2 linked regions of the Algoriphagus sp. Y33 genome follow. The protein of the gene in region 1 interacts with the protein of each later gene in a pairwise test. Links are inferred from orthologs where the notes say so. Each region holds a gene or a part of one and is shown on either strand. Other genes may lie near its edges.

The links.
Region 2: the proteins of rplK (region 1) and prmA interact in binary tests that used the Escherichia coli proteins (3 or more experiments, as listed by UniProt). The link is inferred for Algoriphagus sp. Y33 from one-to-one orthologs.

Annotation. Positions count from the first base shown.
Region 1 is NZ_CP061947.1:4,668,103-4,672,423, forward strand. Bases 459-3,452 are described here. They hold rplK (50S ribosomal protein L11), read right to left. Parts: upstream 2,181-3,452; coding sequence 1,737-2,180; downstream 459-1,736. Other genes in these bases: rplJ (50S ribosomal protein L10), read right to left, coding at 483-1,025; rplA (50S ribosomal protein L1), read right to left, coding at 1,028-1,726; nusG (transcription termination/antitermination protein NusG), read right to left, coding at 2,184-2,741; secE (preprotein translocase subunit SecE), read right to left, coding at 2,760-2,948; tuf (elongation factor Tu), read right to left, coding at 3,157-3,452. In the rest of the region: rplL (50S ribosomal protein L7/L12), read right to left, coding at 60-440; more of tuf, read right to left, coding at 3,453-4,321. UniProt on the Escherichia coli protein: Forms part of the ribosomal stalk which helps the ribosome interact with GTP-bound translation factors.
Region 2 is NZ_CP061947.1:4,905,953-4,910,120, reverse strand. What follows is about bases 939-3,779. They hold prmA (50S ribosomal protein L11 methyltransferase), read left to right. Parts: upstream 939-1,865; coding sequence 1,866-2,693; downstream 2,694-3,779. Other genes in these bases: recJ (single-stranded-DNA-specific exonuclease RecJ), read left to right, coding at 3,056-3,779; tpiA (triose-phosphate isomerase), read left to right, coding at 1,099-1,860; ID165_RS19985 (regulatory protein RecX), read right to left, coding at 939-1,026. In the rest of the region: 1-hydroxycarotenoid 3,4-desaturase CrtD, read left to right, coding at 1-133; more of ID165_RS19985, read right to left, coding at 520-938; more of recJ, read left to right, coding at 3,780-4,168. UniProt on the Escherichia coli protein: Methylates ribosomal protein L11.

The sequences.
Region 1 (4,321 bases):
TGACTAAAATAGTCAGGTCTTAGGTCTGAACCCCAACCTAATAGTTGCGGTTCAGCAAATTATTTGATCTCTACTTCAGCACCGGCTTCTTCCAAAGACTTCTTCAAGCCTTCAGCTTCGTCTTTAGCTACGCCTTCTTTCAATGCTTTAGGAGCAGAGTCAACTAGTTCTTTAGCCTCTTTAAGACCAAGACCTGTCAATTCTTTTACAAGCTTAACAACTGCCAGCTTTGATCCACCGGCAGCTTTCAAGATCACGTCAAAAGTCGTTTTCTCCTCTTCAGCTGCAGCTTCACCGGCACCAGCGCCACCAGCTACAACTACTGCACCTGCAGCAGCTGGCTCGATGCCATACTGATCCTTAAGTATATCTGTCAATTCTTTAACCTCTTTTACAGTCAAGTTTACCAACTGATCTGCAAGTTGCGTAAGATCTGCCATTGTATTTGAAATTTAATATTTATTTGAATGATTTTTTTTAACTTATTTTTCTTCTCTATCAGCAAGCGTCTTAAGCACACCAGTAATATTGTTCTGGCCACTTTGCAATGCTGAGATAAGATTCATCGCAGGAGACTGTAGCAAGCTGATTAGATCGCCCAACAATTCTTCCCTTGACTTCAACTTAGATAACATCTCTAGGTTCTCTTCACCGATGAAAATATCTGCATCGATAGAGGCGCCTTTGAATGCTGGCTTAGTTGCTTTTTTACCTAATTTTTTTCTGAAATCCAGCAATACATTTGCTGGAAGATTACTCGTCTCTTTTGAGAATATAATTCCGGAGAATCCTTTCAATGCTTTATCTGACAACTCCGTAAAGTCGGCATCTAAATTTTCCAATGCTTTCGTCACCAAGGTGTTTTTGTACACTTTGTACTCCACTCCTTTTTCGTAACAAGCTCTTCTGAATGCATTCACTTGTGCTACAGAAAATCCTGAAGCATCAGTGATATAGAAGAAAGGGTTTTCTTTAAATTTCTCAGTAAGACCGTCGATTATTACTTTTTTTTCGTCTCTAGTCATGATTAAATTCCTTGAATGCTACCCTTGTCCACTGCAATCCCAGGAGACATCGTACTGGATAAATGAATACTCTTGAAATACGTTCCTTTAGAAGATGATGGCTTCAGCTTAGAAATAGTAAGGATAAGTTCTTTAACATTTTCTTCGATCTGCGCAGCAGTGAAGGATGCTTTACCTATACCCGCGTGAATAATCCCAAATTTATCTACTTTGAAATCGATTTTACCCGCTTTTACTTCTCTTACCGCCTTAGCTACATCCAGAGTAACAGTTCCTGATTTAGGGTTTGGCATAAGACCTCTTGGTCCTAATACTCTACCCAATCTACCTACTTTCGCCATTACGTTAGGCATAGTGATGATGACATCAATGTCAGTCCATCCGCCTTCGATTTTAGCTATATAGTCGTCCAAGCCTGCGTAATCTGCACCTGCTTCGGTTGCTTCTGCTACTTTGTCAGGAGTACAAAGAACCAATACTTTGATGTCTTTGCCTGTACCATGAGGAAGCGCAACTACGCCTCTTACCATTTGATCAGCTTTACGTGGATCCACACCCAGACGGATGTCAAGATCTACAGAAGCGTCAAACTTCGTCATAGTAATATCCTTCACGATAGTAGAAGCTGCCTCCAGGGAGTACACTTGGCTTGGGTCGTACTTAGAAAGAGCTTCTTTTTGCTTTTTTGTTAACTTAGCCATTGTTTTTTATTTATACTTCCCAAGGGGCTTTACCAGATACTGTGATTCCCATGCTTCGTGCTGTGCCAGCCACCATTTTCATAGCCGACTCCACTTTGAAAGCATTAAGGTCAGGCATTTTAACCTCCGCTATTTCCTTAACCTGATCCCAGGTCACCGATCCTACCTTCTTACGGTTTGGCTCGGCAGATCCGCTTTTAATTTTCGCAGCCTCTAGCAACAAATTTGCCGCAGGAGGTGTTTTTACTACGAAGTCAAAAGACTTATCTGAATAGATCGTAATCAATACAGGAAGCACTTGGCCCATTTTATCCTGGGTACGTGCATTGTACTGCTTACAGAACTCCATAATGTTCAGACCCTTGGAACCAAGAGCCGGACCTACTGGAGGCGACGGGTTTGCCTGGCCACCTTTCACTTGTAGTTTTAAATAACCAGTGATTTCCTTAGCCATTGCTTAGTCTTGTTTTTCTACTTGTATAAAGTTTAATTCAACAGGAGTATTTCGGCCGAAAATCTTAACCATAACATTAAGTTTTTTCTTCTCCTCAAATATCTCCTCTATAGTTCCGGTAAATCCACTGAAAGGACCGTCCATTACTTTGACAGTCTCTCCGACTATAAATGGTGTATCCAGTTTCTCTGCGAACTCGTCAATCTCTTCCACCTTACCTAAGATACGGTTGATTTCTGACTGACGAAGTGGCTCAGGGGTTTTGGAAGCCCCGCCTGAGTTAGATCCTAAGAAACCGATTACTCCCGGAATACTTGTAATTACGTGATTGGCCTCACCATTGGAGAGATCTGCATTAACTAAAACATATCCGGGAAAGAAGTTTCTCTCTCGGACACGCTTTTTACCGTTACGCATCTCATATACTTTCTCGGAGGGTATTAAGACTTCAGGAATAAAATCCCCAATATCCTGTCTGGTAATTTCATTATCCAAATAGGTCTTAGTTTTTTTCTCCTGTCCCGCTACTACTCTGAGTACGTACCATTTATGTTCAGCCATTCTGTAATGTCAATTCAATTAGAATAAATCATAAAACCATGTCATGATGTTTTCAAATCCCAGATCCACCACCCCTATAAATAGGGCAAAGATCAAGGAAGCGACCAACACCAATACTGCACTGTTTTGAAGAAAAGAGAATTTTGGCCAAGTGACCTTATTCTTCATTTCATCATATGATTCCAGGACAAAGTTTTTTAGATTCATAGTGTACTTAACTTACTGGCACGGGCAGAGAGATTCGAACTCCCATCAACGGTTTTGGAGACCGCTATTCTGCCGTTGAACTATGCCCGTGTAAATGAACGTCCCGCTAAAGGGAACGCAAAATTAGGTATTGATTACTAAAGAAACAAATGCGATCCCAAAATAATTTGAGATCGCATTGTATTAATAGTCAATCAGTGATTGATGATTAGTCAAGAATTTCTGTAACCTGACCGGCTCCTACTGTTCTACCACCTTCACGGATAGCAAAACGAAGACCTTTCTCAAGAGCGACTGCATTAAGCAATGTAACTTCGATAGTCACGTTATCACCAGGCATTACCATCTCAACGTTCTCAGGAAGTTTAATCTCACCTGTCACGTCTGTAGTTCTAAGGTAGAACTGTGGACGGTATTTGTTGAAGAATGGTGTGTGACGTCCACCTTCTTCTTTTGAAAGAACGTAAACTTCAGCGTTGAAGTGAGAGTGAGGCTTCACAGATCCTGGCTTACAGATAATCATACCACGCTTGATTTGTGATTTTTCAATACCTCTTAGCAATAGACCCACGTTATCACCAGCTTCACCTCTGTCAAGGATCTTACGGAACATCTCAACACCGGTAACAGTAGATTTAAGGCCTTCAGCACCCATACCGATGATGTCAACTGCTTCTCCGGAGTTTACAACACCTCTTTCGATTCTACCGGTAGCTACAGTACCACGACCAGTGATCGAGAACACATCTTCTACAGGCATCAAGAAGTCTTTGTCAATAGCTCTCTCAGGAAGTGGAATGTAAGAATCAACAGCATTCATCAATTCCATTACAGTATCAACCCACTTTGCTTCACCATTCAATGCACCAAGTGCAGAACCAGCGATTACCGGGATATTGTCACCGTCAAATTCATAGAAAGAAAGTAGCTCTCTGATTTCCATCTCCACAAGCTCAAGAAGCTCAGGATCATCCACCATATCCACTTTGTTCATAAATACTACTAGCTGAGGTACACCTACCTGACGGGCCAAAAGGATATGCTCTCTAGTTTGAGGCATAGGTCCATCTGTAGCTGCTACCACTAGAATAGCACCGTCCATTTGGGCAGCACCCGTTACCATGTTCTTAACGTAATCAGCGTGACCAGGGCAATCTACGTGAGCGTAGTGTCTGTTTTCAGTTTGATATTCTACGTGAGAGGTGTTAATGGTGATACCTCTTTCTTTCTCTTCCGGTGCGTTATCGATAGAAGAAAAGTCTCTTAATTCAGATAGACCCTTACTAGCCAGTACGGTAGTGATGGCAGCAGTCAAAGTGGTCTTTCCATGATCTACGTGACCAATCGTACCGATATTAACGTGCGGCTTGGAA
Region 2 (4,168 bases), 240 kb from region 1 along the record:
CTTCCTGCGTCATGCAAACTATTCTTCCTCAATCAAAAACCTTTACTTCTGCGGGGGATCAGTTCATCCCGGAGGTGGAATTCCGCTTTGCCTGCTTTCTGCAAAAATCATGAGTGAAATGATTGAAAACTAGTAGGCAGAGTTCAGTTGCAGTTTATACTTCCTACACTTGTTCAAGTCTTCAGACTTGGACATATTCTATTGAAGTCTTCAGACTTCTATCAGTTTAAACAATCAGAGGCAGTCAGAAGACTGCATTGCATCCCGGCACAAGTCTTCTTCTCCTACCTCATTGCGAGGAGGCACGACGAAGCCTGCCTTCCGCAGGCAGGCAATCTCATTTTGGTAAGCACAGAATCTTTTACAACATGTGCAATGAGCTAAAACGGGATTGCTTCCCCGACTCATCGGCGCAGGCTGTTCCTCGCAATGACGGAACCCAAAAGTCTTTCTAAAGGGATTGCTTCGTTCCTCGCAATGACGCCAAAGTTGATGACTGCGACTTACTACTGCGACTGATCACTGCGACTGCAAACTATCCCAAGCTTCTTTCACCAGATCCATCTCAAAGCCCTTGTTTATCAGGTATTGAGTGACTTTGAATTTCTTTTTGTAGTCATCAGCTTCATGCGTGCTTTCCCACTTTTTCTCGGTTTGGGTCAAAAGGGTATCGAAATATTCCTCCGGATCGATTTCGGAAATTCCCTTTCGGATGAGTTCCTCGGAAATTTCCCGCATTTTCAGCTCCATTCGGATGCGGTTTCTCCCCCATTTTTTCAGTCTGAATTTGCCTCTGGCAAAGGCTCTTGCATAGCGCTCTTCATCCACAAATTCTTCGTCAATCAATTCAGCGATTAATTGCTCAGCAAGCTCATCCTTTATGCCTTTTTCGTAGAGTTTGCGACGGATTTCCCAAGGGCAGCGATCCTGATAGGCGCAGAAGGTTGTGAGCTTTTCAAAAGCTTCCTCCCGGGACCAGGAGTTTTTTCCTGACTCATTTGGCTTATATTTTCCCCAACTGGACATTTTCCGTAATTTTAGACCAAATTATCCCTAGTTTCTTTTTTATCAAACCTTATTAAATTTTCAAAACACATTATGCGTAAGAAAATCGTAGCCGGCAACTGGAAAATGAACATGACTTTCGAAGAAGGTCAGACCCTTACTTCCGAAATATTAAACATGATCAAGGACGAGCATTCCGGAGATGCTATCGCAGTACTTAATCCTCCTTTTCCCCATATTTTCCCTGTTAAAAAACTCATAGGAGAATCAAAAAGTGTGTTTATTGGAGCTCAGAACTGCTCTGATAAAGAAGCAGGGGCATTTACAGGAGAGATCTCTGCCAAGATACTAGCTTCTTTTGGCGTGCAATACGTGATCATTGGACATAGTGAGCGTCGGGAATATTTCAAAGAAGGCAATGAAATGCTTGCCGCAAAAGTGAAGCTTGCTTTGGCAAATGGCTTGATTCCAATCTTCTGTTGTGGAGAATCCCTTGAGGTTCGAACTGCCGGTACACATGAGCCAAATGTGAAATTTCAGTTGACAGAAGGTCTTTTTGACTTAAGTCCTGAGGATTTTTCTAAAGTTGTGATTGCTTATGAGCCGATCTGGGCTATCGGAACAGGTAAGACTGCCAGTTCTGAGGAAGCCCAGGATATGCATGCAGCCTTGAGAAGACACATCGCTTCCAAATATGGAAAGGACATCGCAGATAATACGTCAATCCTTTATGGAGGTAGCTGCAATCCAAAAAATGCGCAGGAGCTTTTTGCTAAGCCTGATGTAGATGGCGGATTGATCGGTGGAGCATCACTGAAGTCTCGTGATTTCGTAGATATTATCAAATCCTTCTAATAAAAATGGATTACCTGGAGTTTAGAATCAAGTGCCTGGAAGAATTCCGGGAAATCCTTATTGCTGAATTATCTATGTTGGGCTTTGATTCCTTTCTCGAAACTGAGGAGGGAATCGATGCTTATACACTGGAATCTGATTTTGACCGTCAGTCCTTTGATGAGGTGATAGCCCAGTATAAAGAGAAGGCCGAAATCACCCTGGAAGAAGGTGTAATGCCCAAGGTCAACTGGAATGAAGAATGGGAGAAAAATTATGATCCTATCGTTGTGGACGACCTCGTGTATGTGCGGGCTTCTTTTCACCCAAGCAAACCTGATTTTAAGTATGAGATTGTGATCAATCCAAAAATGTCTTTTGGTACTGGGCACCATGCTACTACCTTCCAGATGCTTCGTCATCAGGGGGAAATCGATCACTTGGGTAAAAGAGTGTTGGATGTGGGATCGGGTACAGGAATCCTCGCTGTGATGGCGCATTTGCTTGGAGCCAGTGAGGTCAAAGCGTTTGATATTGATGATTGGTGTGTGGATAATGGAAACGAGAATTTTGACCTAAATGGATTGACTACCCGAATGGAATTGGGGACGATCCGGGAAGTGAATCCGCTAGGCGAGTTTGACATCGTCTTGGCCAATATCAATAAAAATGTCCTTTTGGATGAAATGAGCATTTATGTGGATTTGCTGAAGGCCAGCGGTTACTTGTTGCTCAGTGGCTTTTATACAGAAGATATTGAGGATTTGAACGATTGCGCAAGACCCTTGGGATTGGAATTGATCTCTCAGCAAAGCAGGGATAATTGGGCTGCGTTGATTTTGCGGAAGGTTTGATAAGATATTAGACTTAAGACAAATAGAATTGAGAATCGGTACCTTACAACTTTAATACCTTACAACTCAAGTGACAGAATTGATTATTTACGCCGCCGTATTTGTGTTATTGACAGGGCATTGTCTCTTTGCGGGGAGGATGTACCGTGCTGTTCATGAGGATACCGGACTGACATTAGCCGAGCGGAATGATTGGAAACTTAAAGCGCTTGTTTTTCCGGTTTATTTTTGGGGAAAATACAAGAGGGAAAAAGGCTAGCTTTTTTTGGTTTGGAGTAAACTTTTAGGCTTCCATAGCCGATTATAGAACCAATACTTTTAATTTATAAATCACAATAATCTTAGTTTACTAAATTAGCTTCATGGAGTACCTCTGGAAACAAAAGCCCAAAACCTCACAATTGGCAATAGATCGCCTGAGCAAGGAGATCAATGTCAATCCAACATTGGCAAACATGCTGATTAATCGTGGAGTGGGCAGTTTTGAACAGGCAAAGAGTTACTTCCGGCCATCTTTGGTTCAGTTGCACGATCCTTTTCTGATGAAAGATATGGCTGAGGCTGTGGACAGAATCCAGGAGGCGATTGCAGGTGAAGAGAAGATCATGGTTTATGGAGATTATGATGTGGATGGTACCACCGCAGTGGCACTGATGTACGGTTTCCTGAAGACGTTCTATCCCGATGTGGTTTTTTATATCCCTGATCGCTATAAGGAGGGCTATGGCATATCGGAAAAAGGTGTTCGATTTGCCGCTGAGAATAATATTAAGTTGATCATTGCGCTGGATTGTGGTATTAAGGCTATAGAGAAGGTTGCTTTAGCCTCACAGCTAGGAATTGATTTTATTATCTGCGATCACCACACTCCGGGAGATGAACTGCCCGCTGCTGTGGCAGTCTTGGATGCCAAACGCAGCGATTGCAATTATCCCTACAAAGAACTTAGCGGTGCCGGTGTTGGCTTCAAATTGATCCAGGCTATAGCTGCAAAACGTGGAATCGACAGTTCTCAGTTGGATGCCTATCTGGATCTGGTAGCAGTAAGTATCGCGGCGGACATTGTTCCGATCACCGGTGAAAATAGAATTCTTGCTTATTATGGACTCGATCGGATAAATAATACACCCCGTCCGGGATTGAAAGCCTTAATGTTGAGCAGCAATTTGGAAAAGGACATAGGCATCTCTGACGTGGTATTCAAAATTGGCCCGAGAATAAATGCTTCAGGAAGATTGGAACATGCCAAGGCATCCGTGGAGTTACTTATTTCTTCAGATTTGGAAGGGGCGATGGAACGGGCCAAAGTCGTGGACGAAGTGAATGCCACCCGAAGGAATTTTGATGAGAACATCACAAAGGAAGCCTTTGAGATGATTGCTTCCCGCGAAGAACTGACCATGTGGAATTCTACTGTGCTTTTTAAAGAGGATTGGCACAAGGGCGTAATCGGAATCGTCGCCAGCCGCTGTATT